3 regions of the Vibrio sp. R10-SG-ISO4 genome follow, and region 3 is predicted to be linked to each of the others. Evidence: riboswitches for the same ligand, from Rfam matches in the RefSeq annotation. Region 3 holds a riboswitch; each other region holds the start of a gene.

Region 1 (4,239 bases), on a different contig from region 3:
GAACTGACTTATGGCAAAAATGGCCTGACTAAAGAGAACGGTTTTAACGATCAAGCCGAGGTGATGATTTTTGCACGTCGCGCTGCGACTCAAGTTGGCGCGACCACGATGGATCGCCCAGAGTGGGTGGCGGTGCACCCAGACAACCAACACGTCTTCTGTACCCTCACCAACAACAAAAACCGCGGCGTAAAAGAGGGCCAACCTGTCGGTGGTCCGAACCCTCGCGCTGAGAACCACTACGGACAAATTGTTCGCTGGGTACCGACCTCGGGCGATCACACCCAAGCAGAGTTTGATTGGGATTTGTACCTGATTGCTGGCAACCCAACGGTGCACAAAGATTCGCTCTACGCGGGCAGTGACAACATCAACGCCGACAACATGTTTAATAGTCCGGATGGTATCGGTTTTGATAAAGCTGGTCGTTTGTGGATTCAAACGGACGGAAACTACTCAAATCAGGGCGATTTTGCAGGTCAAGGGAACAACCAAATGTTGTGCGGCGATCCTAATACTGGTGAAGTGCGACGTTTCTTGACGGGGCCAATTGCCTGTGAAATCACGGGGCTGACCTTCTCCGCCGACTACAAAACCATGTTTGTGGGTGTTCAGCATCCGGGCGAGAAAGGTGCGCCTTCTCACTACCCTGGTGGTGGTGACAGCAAGCCTCGCTCCACCATCGTTGCCATTACCCGTGAAGATGGCGGCGTTATTGGCGCTTAAGCTGTCTCACTGTTTGCATCAACAATCATTCGCATCAAGATGGGCGCCACGAGCGCCCATTTTTTATTGCCGATATCCACATTGGCATATTTATGCGATCGCTCGCATAAAAAACGTCAAGGTTTCGTGTGTTCACCGCAAAGAGTGTTGCGCTTCACAATCGCAATCCCTATATTGAAAGAGTACTCAGCATAACCTTAAGGTGTTCTAATCCGAATAAACTCCAGATAACAATACGACATTGAGCGATTGACCCGGCGAATCTACCCCATTTCTTTTGGTGCAGACGCCCCAACGTAAAAAGAATAAAGTCTATCTGAGCGCCTTCTGATGAGAGAAGTGGCACCTTTAGGTTATTAAGGACGGTGATGATAACTGAGGAGGAGGTTAGGCTATGGTATCACTACTTTGGGTAGCATTAGGTTGTGTGGTCTTCTTATGTTGTTGGAGTGCTCAGCATGGTCTCCCTATGCTGGGGCTTAAACTGGATGAGTCCGATCTACTGATTATTTCTGAACTCGCTGGCGAAGACGTCTTAGAGGCATGACCTCAAATAACGACGATAATGAGCGTTGAAGCAGCAGCAAAAATGGAGCCTTGGGCTCCATTTTGCGTTTCAAGCCTATCGAAAATTTTGGCTATGGCAGTGCGTTGGGTTATAGCGAGATCACGTCCGTCAACTTATCCACCACCGTATGAAAACGGGCTGGCCACGCTCTTTGTTTTTTGCTCACCAAATACAGGGTCTCGACGACGGCTTTCTTTGGCTGATGCACAGCAAGTTGATCGCGCAAAGTGAAAGAGCTGAATGCGCTGTGTGGCAGCACCGTAAAACCGAGCCCTTTGGCAACTGGCAGAAGAATTTGGCTGAGTTGGTTGATGTAGCCCGAGGTGCGCAGGGCGCGAATATCAATCCCCGCCAGCGCTTTGTCGCCACACTGCGAAAAGTAGAGCGAGAGATAGTGCTCCGCGTCGGGGTGGCGAATTAAACCGATCTCAAGGAGAAGTTCAGGGGTAATAGGCTCGTCGACGTTTGCCGGCACAATCAAACACATGGTTTCTTGACCTATCTCTTGCGCTTCGATTCTCGGGTCGAGCGGGATGTGAGTGACAAGGCCCAAATCGGCGCGCCCCTCAGCCAAATCGTCGATGATCTTACGGTTGGGGGCGACTTCCAGCTTGACGACCAGTTGTGCAAATTCACACTGTAAATCGAGCAGATGCGGGTAGATAAGCTGCGCCAACGCGCCAGAGCAAGAGACCGACACCTCACCGCGATGCGCGTCGTCCTGAGATAACGAAGCAATCAGGTCTGTTTCTTGTTTGGCGCGCTGCTTTGCGTACTGATAGACCTGTCTGCCTTGTTCCGTTACTTCAAAGCTCTTGTTGTGACGCGCAATCAGTGGGTAGCCGCAAGCCTGTTCGAGCTTTTTGATGTGCTGGCTGACACCGGGCTGAGTCATGAACAGCTTTTCTGCGGTATGAGTAAAGTGGCCGGTCTCGACCAAGGTTTGAAACGTTTTGAGCCAGAGTGGATTGAGCATAACCGTCAAATCAATAACGAAAATTTATAAAATTAAGAGTAAACGATAATGTTCTGTGTGCCAAACGTCGCGTTCGTATCGCCCACTCCTCGATTCACTCGGGTTATTTAAGTGATCTGAATAGGTTGCATCTGCGCTATCACAGGGTTAAGGTTGGCGACATAGTCGGGGAGCGTTCCTTCTGCTCGAGTCATAACGATAGCTTGATTAACGAGCCTGTCGTAGAAGCATAGAAGGAGGGCTGAGATCGCATCGCGAGACCCGTTGAACCTGATTCAGTTAGCACTGACGTAGGGAACTATTCATAACGCGGTGTCGTGGGGTCGCCACAATCTCGCCCGTTATGTGTTGTGCTTGGCCAACGCGCTCTGCACACAGTTCCTGACGCGTGCGTGAGGAACACCGATGAACCAAACCGCATTTTATGACCCTCAAACTCCGATTGTCCTAACCATCGCTGGCTCCGACAGTGGCGGCGGCGCGGGCATCCAAGCCGACATCAAAGCGATCAGTGCAACAGGCAGTTACGCCTGCTCCGTTATTACGGCCATTACCGCGCAAAATACCTGTGGTGTTCACGCCATTCATCCTATCCCTATCGACCATGTTCAAGCGCAGCTCGATGCGGTATTGAGCGATCTCAATGTCGTGGCGGTGAAGGTTGGCATGCTGGCTGACGCTGAAATCATCCGTGTCGTGGCACAAAGTTTGGCGGCGTATCAGCCCAAGTTTCTCGTGGTGGACCCGGTGATGGTGGCCACCAGTGGTGACAGCTTACTGCACGCCAGTGCGGTGGGGGCGCTCAAGAAAGAACTGCTACCGCTTGCCGATATGATCACACCAAACTTACCCGAGGCGGCGGCGCTGACTGGGCGAGCAACGCCGACATCGGAAGAGGAGATGGGAGCGATGATTGACGCCCTGCGCGCCTTGGGCGCCAAAACAGTGCTTCTTAAAGGGGGGCATCTAGAGGGCGAAAGCAGTAACGATCTGCTGATTGAAAGGAGTGGCAGTGAATTGATTCGCGCTAAGCGAGTCGCCACTCATAATACTCATGGTACGGGCTGTACGTTGTCATCGGCCATTGCGTCCTATCTTGCCCAAGGGTATCGGCTGCACAAAGCGGTCCATTTGGCTAAACAATATATCTCACAAGCCATTGCGCATGCCGACGAACTCTCTGTTGGTCAAGGACATGGGCCTGTTCATCACTTTTTCTCTGGTCACCAAAATGTACGTTAATCGCGATGGTGTGCAGTCGCATTACAAGGCTCTATTTGGGCATCGAGACCGAGCCAGAGCGGCTAGAGTTAAGAATAAAACGCGCCGCGTCATAGCGATCGTTGGAGAGAGGAATGTAGCCAGAATGGGAGACGACTTTGTTGATGTTGTCTCTGTCGATATAACTATCGACAAAGCGTTTCAGTGATGGCCGCTTCTCTAGCGCCTGTTTGTTCACGTAAATAAACAGAGGGCGGGAAAGTGCGGCATATCGTCCCATAATCACGTTCTCGACACTGGGTTTGACCGCGTTGAAGCCAGTGGGAGCGATGGCGATCGCTTTCAGCTTGTCTTGATTTTGCAAATAGTAGGCAAAGCCGATAAACGCCATGGCGTTGGGATCGGCGGCCACTTCGGCGACTAAGGCTTCATCGTCTTCATTTGCGGTGTAGTCTTGTCGACTCGCTTTGCCATCCAGCACCACCTCAACAAAATAGTCATAAGTGCCTGAGTCTGATCCAGGGCCGTGCAGGACGATGGGGCGATCAGGGAAGTGCGGATTGACTTGCTGCCAGTGAGTTATCGTGCGTTCAGCGGTGCTTTCCCAGAGTGTTTTCAGTTCATCAAGAGAGAGCGCATCGATCCACTGATTTTCTTTGTTCACCACCACGGTTATTGCATCGAGTGCGACAGGGAGCTCAATATAGTCGATGTGGTTGATTTCACACAGCGCTCGCTCTTTCTCTTT
Region 2 (4,239 bases), on a different contig from region 3:
CTTCGAGTGGATCATCGAGCATTTTAACGGAGATGGCTTGGTCGGCTTCGACTTGTTGTGTGTCTTTGGCGTACTCGCGCACTTCCTGAGATATTTTCATCGAACAGAATTTTGGTCCACACATTGAACAAAAGTGAGCCACTTTGCCCGACTCTTGCGGCAAGGTTTCATCGTGGAAAGCTCGCGCCGTATCAGGGTCAAGCGACAAGTTGAACTGATCCTCCCAGCGGAACTCAAAGCGAGCTTTTGAGAGCGCATTGTCACGAACCTGAGCACCAGGGTGGCCTTTAGCCAAATCCGCCGCATGCGCCGCAAGTTTATAAGTAATCAAGCCCGTCTTAACGTCTTCTTTATTGGGTAGACCCAAGTGCTCTTTCGGCGTCACATAGCAGAGCATCGCACAGCCGTACCAGCCGATCATCGCAGCGCCAATGCCAGAGGTAATATGATCGTACCCAGGGGCAATATCGGTCGTCAGAGGACCCAAAGTGTAGAATGGCGCTTCGTGGCAGTGCTCTAGCTGCTCATCCATATTGGCTTTGATCATGTGCATAGGTACATGCCCAGGGCCTTCAATGATCACCTGCACGTCATACTCCCACGCGATCTTAGTCAGTTCACCCAACGTGCGTAGCTCAGCAAACTGCGCTTCATCATTGGCATCGGCTACCGAACCTGGACGCAAGCCATCACCGAGCGAAAGCGCGACATCGTACTTGGCACAGATTTCACAAATTTCGCGAAAGTGGGTGTAAAGGAAGCTTTCTTGATGGTGAGCGAGACACCACTTAGCGATGATCGAGCCGCCGCGAGAGACAATACCCGTGACACGTTTGGCCGTCATCGGCACATAACGCAACAGCAAACCGGCATGAATCGTGAAGTAATCGACGCCCTGCTCAGCTTGCTCAATCAAGGTGTCTCGCATCACTTCCCAATTGAGGTTTTCTGCAATGCCATTCACTTTTTCAAGCGCTTGGTACATAGGCACGGTACCGATCGGAACTGGGCTGTTACGTAGAATCCACTCTCGAGTCTCGTGAATATTGCGTCCGGTCGACAAATCCATCACCGTATCGCCACCCCAACGTGTTGCCCAAACCAATTTCTCAACTTCTTCCTCAATGGAAGAGGTCACAGAGGAGTTACCAATATTGGCGTTCACCTTGACCAAGAAGTTGCGACCAATGATCATTGGCTCCGCTTCTGGGTGGTTGATGTTGGATGGAATGATGGCACGACCCGCAGCCACTTCTTGGCGGACAAACTCAGCACTGATGTCCTTTGGCAAGTGGGCACCAAAGCTTTGACCAGGATGCTGTTGGTTCAACACCTCGTCGCGATAACGAGCACGCCCCATGTTTTCACGCAGAGCGATGTATTCCATTTCCGGTGTAATCACACCTTGACGCGCGTAGTGGAGCTGAGTGACACACTGACCGCTTTTCGCACGGCGAATGCGTGGTAAGTTGCCGTAACGCAGCTCGTCTAGCGTATCGTCTTCCAAGCGCTGTTTGGTGTATACCGAACTGACCTCATCGAGCAGTTCCGTATCACCGCGCTCTTCAATCCACTGTTCACGTAGCTTAGGCAGGCCTTGGTAGAGGTCAATCGTATGGTTAGGATCGGTATAAGGACCAGAAGTGTCGTAAACGCGAATCGGCTCATTGGGCTCAAAGATCGGCGCACCTTTAGTGCCGCCAATCAAGCTGTCAGCAAGGGAGATTTCTCGCATAGGAACACGAATATCAGGTCTTGAACCTTCAACATAAACCTTACGTGAATTGGGGTACGCTTGTACCGAGAGGGTATCAATAAACTGTTTGGCTTCCAGTCTCGCTTGTTTGCGATTCGACATAGCATTTTTCCTTGCTCTTTATTGCTCGTAGGAGCATGAGTGTTAGAGATAAAAATGCTTGGCGGAAAGATGCGACAAGAGGGCGATCTGACGCGGGTACCTATCTGTAGATAGATCGCATGACGCTCAGATCAGAGAGAACGAATCCTAGATTAGGAGGGTCGATATCTTCTCTTGTTCCCTTCGCAGGTATTAACCTGATCAGGTTCAACGGATCCCGAATAAACGGTCTCAGCCTTATGGCACTCCGACAAGTGAACCGAGTATATAAAAACGGCTTGGATAAACCAAGCCGACCTGTGTAAATTTTGTCTAGTGAGGCTCAAAGCACCTCTAAGCAAGCTAGCTTTTGATCAGCAGTTGAAAGCCCACCCAAGCGGCAGAGATGCTTAATACCACATTGAGTAAGACATTGAGTCCCATCTTGAAAAAAGCGCCCTGCTGCATGAGTAAAACGTTGTCCATCGAAAACGTAGAGAACGTCGTCAAAGCACCAAGAAAACCGAGCCCGATGATCTGTCTCCATGGTTCAGTCGCAAGGTTGCCATTTTCAAACGCGGCGATCAGTAAGCCCATCGCCAGTGAGCCGACTACGTTAACAGTTAGCGTACCGTATGGAAAACCTCGCCCCAGTAATGTCGCACACAGCTCAGACACTAAATAACGAGAGCACGCACCAACGGCGCCACCCATGGCAATAAACCCTAAAATTGCAAACTGACCCATAACCCCTCCAAATTTGTGGCGTTAGTGTAGCGCCAAACAGACGAAAAAACAGACTTCAGATCAATGTAATGACGCTAAACACTCTGTTAGATTTAAAAAGTTACAGGAGTCACTTTACTTCGATATAGCCCATCAAACCGGTTTTCATGTGCTCTATGACATGACAGTGATACATCCACCGACCGGGGTTGTCCGCGACGAAAGCCGCTTTGGCACGACCATTCTTGCCCAGTAGTACCGTATCCGTATGGAACGGCTCTGGGAGCGGCTTACCGTCCATTTCGAGCACGGTAAAGGTATGGCCATGAAGATGAATAGGATGATGGTACTGAGTGACATTTTTAAGATCGAAGATGTAGGTTTTGCCTAGCTCCAACTGCGCCAGCGGCGCAGGAATCGAATGACGACTCATCCCCTGCCACGCCACCTTGTTGGTCAACCAAAAGGTTGAACTCGCCTTGCCATCTTTGCCTACGGGCGTTACCGCACCTTGCCACTCAAACACAAAGTCAATCTCTTCAGCGTTGGGTAGATCGAGCGCGGGCACAGGGTTAAGAGGCAAACTTGGCAGCGCTTGACCCTGTGGCAAATCAGACGCGACGACATCAAATTCACACAGAGGAAAAGGGAAACGCCCCTTCATTTGACGAACAAACACTTTGTTGCCAGCAGATGGCGCAATCAGACCAAGATCCACCCTCATACCCGGTCCAATTTTATGCTGAGAGAGCTCAATTGGCGTGGTGACCGGGTTGCCATCAATAGCCAGTATCCAAGCCTCTGCCCCTTCAATCGCAATTGGATAGGTAATGGTATTGTCGACATTAGCAATGCGTAAGCGAGTGGTCGCGTGCGCTTTAAGCGTATATAAAGGCTCATGAACGCCATTCACACTGCTCCACTCCCCTGGCGTGCCCATCCGAGCACTTAAACGTGGGATCATTCTCTCCTTCCACTGCCCTTGACTGTCGATGTGCCAATGCTTGAGCATTAACGCATGCTCTTCATCAAAAACCACGGGGTCGCGCTCTTCAACAATAATCAGTCCAACGAGTCCTCGCCCTAACTGTTCAACGCTGTTCATGTGTGGGTGATACCAAAACGTGCCTGCGTCAGGCGGAGTGAATCGATACTCAAACGTCTCTCCCGGCATGATAGGCGCTTGACTGAGAAAAGGAACGCCGTCCATCTCGATCGGTATTCGCAAGCCGTGCCAATGTATGGTGGTAGGCTCTGACAGTTTGTTCGTGAAACGAATCACGACCTCTTCCCCCTGACGACAATAGAGTGTCGGCGCAGGGATCGCACCATTAAACCCCAGTACGTCTGTTTGATACCCAGGGACGAGTTCAGCCCGGCTAGGCTCAGCAGTGAGATCGTAAACATAGCCTTCTCGAGTCCGAGTTTGCCGAGTCACCGAACACGCAGGAATCATTGAGAGAGCAGACAAAGCAAGTGAAGATTGAAGAAATTGGCGACGACTCAAAGCCATAACGGTAAACACCTAAAACAGACAAGACGTATAATGTAGCAAAATACTGCGAATGATTCTCAGTGCAATGAGTGATTTGTGTTTTGTCGCGTGCAAGATTAAAAAACGGAGACAAAAAAGGCTCTAGTCTTTCGACTAGAGCCTTAGATATGGCAGGGGTGGA
Region 3 (4,239 bases):
ACAGGCGCTCCATCAGCGCAAAACAGCCCACACTCAAAAGCAGTAAAGTGACCGATACGACTGCCGCCGCGTCCATTTGGTAACTGCCGAGCAGTTGGAACAGGTAGAGCGGCAGCGTACGAAACTCCTGGCTGCCAAACAGCGCGATGGCACTGAGATCGCCCATAGAAAACATAAAGCTGATGGCAAACGCGTGCGCCAGCGGCCGTTTTAATGCGCGCCATTCCACCACTCGTAAACGGCGCCAACCGCGGATTCCAAGGGTTGCACAAAGGTACTGATACTGCTGCTCGAGTTGCAACATCGGCTGAGCCAAGGTTTTGATCACATAAGGCAGCCCCATTAACGCGTTGACCGTAACAACAACGACCAAGGCGTAGCTGAGCGCATCCGTCCACGAACGGAGCAGCAAAAAGAGCCCGGTCGAGATCACTAATCCTGGGGTCACCAGAATGATGGTCCCTAGCAGCTCTATCTTATCCGCGTCTTTCTCACGTTGATTGAGGCGCAGTCTTCGGCTCGACAATAAAATCGCCGTGCCCGCACTGACAGCGATAACGCTCGCCATGCTCGCCACTTTCAGTGACGCGCCGAGCGCGGACCAAAATCGGCCATCGCTCAGCACACCCAACGCCTGAGAATTCATGCCACTGGTCAGCACCATCCCAAGAGGCGGCAACACTAACAGCAAGCTAAAACCTATCCAAGCGCCATCCCAGCACTTAGAGAATAGACTGTCTTTCACCACCAACGCAGTTGGTGCGTCGCTGCCCATCGAAATAGCAATAGGTCGAGCGAAACGTTGAATCGATAGTGCCATTAAGCCACATAGCAGCATTTGCCAAATTGCCAGTAACGCGCCCGCTTGCAAATCAAAATCAAACTTGATCGCTTGGTAAATCGCGAGCTCAATGGTGGTCGATTTGGGCCCGCCGCCCAATGCCATCACAGTGGCAAAGCTGGTAAAGCAGAGCATAAACACCAACCCGCAAACGGGCGCTAATTGCTGCCTCATCCGCGGCCATTCGACCCACTTAAACTTTTGCCAATGCCCCATGCCTAAGTGGGCGCACAGTTTGTGTTGCTCCGCCGGAATCGACTCTAGTGATTGCAGCAGCAAACGCGCCGCATAAGGAAGATTAAAAAAGAGGTGCGCGAGCAAAATGCCGTGCAAACCGTAAATATTAAATGGTAGCGAAAGATCCCACTGCGCAAGCTGTGTCGCCAACCAACCACTGCGCCCATAAATCGCCAGCAAGCCAAACACCCCCACCAAGACAGGCAGCACCAAAGTGGTCGCAAACAGCTTAAGTACCAAGGCTTTCCCGATAAACTGCCGCCGCGACAAAGCATGGGCGACGGGGATCGCCAAGCCGACACTGAGCAGCGTTGAGAGGAAAGATTGATAGAAGCTAAATTGGGTAACGTGGCGGTAATAAGGGTCTTGCCAAATGACACGCAGATCGAGGGAAGGCGCTTGATTGAGCAAGGCCAGCAGCGCAGAAACGACAAAGGCCGCGATCAACATCGCGACCCATACGCCTAATTTAGGGACAGATTGCACGAACGCCTAACCTTAGAAGGTCAACGCGTTTTGCCATTCACGAATCCACGCTTTGCGGTGGGTAGCCACCTCTTCAGCGCTAAAACTCAAGGCTTGGCTAGGCTTCGTCAGGCTTTGATACCCTTCTGGCAACGCAACGTCAGTGACAGGGTACATCCAGTTCCCTGTTGGCATGGCCGACTGAAAGTCATCGCTGAGGATAAACTGCATAAAGGCATCCGCCAAGTCGCTGTTGGCGCTCGTTTTGACTTTGGCCACCACTTCTACTTGAGTGTAATGACCTTCCGCGAAATTCGCTGCAGCGAACTTAGCCTCATTTTCGGCAATCAGATGGTACGCAGGTGACGTGGTGTAAGAGAGCACCATATCAGACTCGCCTTTTAAGAACATCGAGTACGCTTCAGACCACCCTTTCGTGACCGTCACTGTCTTTTTCGCCAACGCTTTCCACGCCTGCGGCGCTTCGTCGCCATAGACAGATTTCATCCACAGCATCAAACCTTGACCCGGGGTTGAGGTACGCGGGTCTTGGTAGATGACTGTTAAGTCGTCATTTGATTCCACCAGTGCTTTGAGGCTAGTCGGTGGCTCAGCCAAGGTCTCTTTGTTGTAGACAAACGCGAAGTAACCGTAGTCGTACGGCACAAAGGTCGTATTGGACCAGCCGCCTGGCAAGGTGACGGATGACGTATCGACGCTATGCTCAGCCAACAAACCGGTTTGCTGCGCTTCTGCCATCAAGTTGTTGTCTAACCCCAACACAATATCGGCTTTGCTATTGTCGCCTTCCAGTCTCAAGCGATTGAGGATAGAGACGCCATCATCCAAAGCTACAAAATTCAACGTACAGTCGCACTGTGCTTCAAACGCTTTTTTTACCACTGGGCCTGGGCCCCAATCGGCAGCGAAAGAGTCATAGGTATAAACGGTTAACGTATCGGCTGCGGTTGCAGAAAAAGACGTCAGTGCCGCGGCGGCACAAAGTGGCATAAATGAAGGGATAAAAGTGGATTTCACTGCTCGCTCTCCTTGTTGAGCCACGCAGGTCTGAGGGACAAACAGACGTCTGATGTCCTCGCTCAATTCCTACGCCAGCATTATCTGGTTCAGGTCTACGGGTCCCGAGCAAAGCTCGATCTCAGCGTCATTCAGTGAATGAATAGCTCCCCGATGAGGTTCGGCTTGATTGTAATAGGTCTGCCATACAATAGCCATACTTGCGTGACGGCCCACCAAGACACAATCACGAATCGTTACGTTGATCATAGCCCCAGCGCGCCACCAAGGATTGCTCGATGCCGAGGTGATCCAAAATGCGCGCGACCATAAAATCAATAAGATCGTCTATCGATTTAGGTTGGTGATAAAAACCGGGCGCGGCCGGCATAATAGTGACGCCCATCTGCGAGAGCTTGTGCATGTTCTCAAGGTGCAAGGTTGAGAAAGGCGTTTCTCGAACCACCAGCAGCAATTGACCACACTCTTTCATCACCACATCAGCGGCGCGTTCAATCAAATTATCGGACATACCATGAGCAATCGCTGCCACACTGCCCGCCGAACAAGGGCAAACCACCATCTGCTTGGGCGCCGCTGAGCCAGAGGCCACGGGCGAGAACCAGTCCTCTTTGCCGCACACCACTAATTTAGCCGGATCGCAGCTGAGATGGGCGACCAAGGCTTGCTTGGCGCTGTCTGGGTTGGCAGGCAGTTTTAATCCGTGTTCGGTGGCCAACACCACTCGCGCCGCCGATGAAACCAGCAGGTAAACCTGATAATCCGCGGCCAATAAGCACTGCAACAAACGCAGCCCATAAGGCGCGCCTGAGGCTCCGGTAAAAGCGAGGGTGATGGATTTTTCAGCCATTGTGCGTATCTCTTATTATTGGGCTAATTGCGCTAACAGTTTGTCGTGAATTCCGCCAAACCCGCCGTTACTCATCACAAGAATCTGATCGCCGGGGCGAGCATGCCTAGCGATGCTGCGCACCAAGTCGTCGATGTCGTCAGAGACATAAGCGGGTTGCGCGCACTGCTCGGCAATCTCACTCACCGACCAAGTAATTGACTCAGGCTGAAAGAGGAACACTTCATCTGCCGCCTGCAATGAGGCCGCAAGCGTTTCTTTGTGCACCCCGCGTTTCATGGTTGCACTACGCGGCTCCAACACCGCAAGGATTCGGGATTGACCCACCTTGTTACGTAAGCCGCCCAATGTCAGTTCAATCGCCGTTGGATGATGAGCAAAGTCGTCATACACAGTGATGTCATTGACCTGCCCTTTTAACTCCAAGCGGCGTTTGGTATTAATAAAGCGCCCTAACGCCTCACAAGCGTGATCCGGAGTGACCCCCACATGACGCGCCGCCGCGATGGCCATCAACGCATTGCTGACGTTGTGATCGCCGACTAAATTCCACGTCACTCGACCCACTATTTCTCCCGCCAATAAGACATCAAAGACACTGCCATCTTGGGCCTGTTTTTGCGCTTGCCAGCCAGATTCGCACCCTGTGTACTCTTGTTCGCTCCAGCAGCCACGGGCAATAACGTCTTGCAGCGCCTGGTCTGATTGAGGAGTAAACATCCGACCATTGCCCGGTACGGTTCTCACTAGATGGTGAAATTGGCGCTTAATCGCTTCCAGATCATCGAAGATGTCTGCATGATCGAAC

The links. A riboswitch is a leader RNA that binds a small molecule or an ion and turns the genes downstream of it on or off. The one in region 3 is predicted to bind thiamine pyrophosphate.
Region 1: linked by a shared signal. The riboswitch ahead of thiD (bifunctional hydroxymethylpyrimidine kinase/phosphomethylpyrimidine kinase) and the one ahead of thiB (thiamine ABC transporter substrate binding subunit) in region 3 are both predicted to bind thiamine pyrophosphate.
Region 2: linked by a shared signal. The riboswitch ahead of thiC (phosphomethylpyrimidine synthase ThiC) and the one ahead of thiB (thiamine ABC transporter substrate binding subunit) in region 3 are both predicted to bind thiamine pyrophosphate.

The regions. Positions count from the first base shown of each region.
Region 1 covers NZ_JCBDHJ010000013.1:160,240-164,478, forward strand. The annotation lists gene AC6R03_RS07210 (PhoX family protein) at 1-726, shown strand, start outside; gene AC6R03_RS07215 (hypothetical protein) at 1,121-1,273, shown strand; gene AC6R03_RS07220 (LysR family transcriptional regulator) at 1,383-2,270, opposite strand; TPP riboswitch at 2,427-2,584, shown strand; gene thiD (bifunctional hydroxymethylpyrimidine kinase/phosphomethylpyrimidine kinase) at 2,676-3,512, shown strand; gene AC6R03_RS07230 (PstS family phosphate ABC transporter substrate-binding protein) at 3,544-4,239, opposite strand, start outside.
Region 2 covers NZ_JCBDHJ010000024.1:76,964-81,202, forward strand. The annotation lists gene thiC (phosphomethylpyrimidine synthase ThiC) at 1-1,858, opposite strand, end outside; TPP riboswitch at 2,020-2,118, opposite strand; gene crcB (fluoride efflux transporter CrcB) at 2,201-2,584, opposite strand; gene AC6R03_RS17770 (multicopper oxidase domain-containing protein) at 2,694-4,076, opposite strand; tRNA gene AC6R03_RS17775 (tRNA-Trp) at 4,227-4,239, opposite strand, start outside.
Region 3 covers NZ_JCBDHJ010000001.1:109,393-113,631, forward strand. The annotation lists gene thiP (thiamine/thiamine pyrophosphate ABC transporter permease ThiP) at 1-1,528, opposite strand, end outside; gene thiB (thiamine ABC transporter substrate binding subunit) at 1,577-2,554, opposite strand; TPP riboswitch at 2,631-2,744, opposite strand; gene AC6R03_RS00485 (flavin prenyltransferase UbiX) at 2,808-3,431, opposite strand; gene mpl (UDP-N-acetylmuramate:L-alanyl-gamma-D-glutamyl-meso-diaminopimelate ligase) at 3,447-4,239, opposite strand, start outside.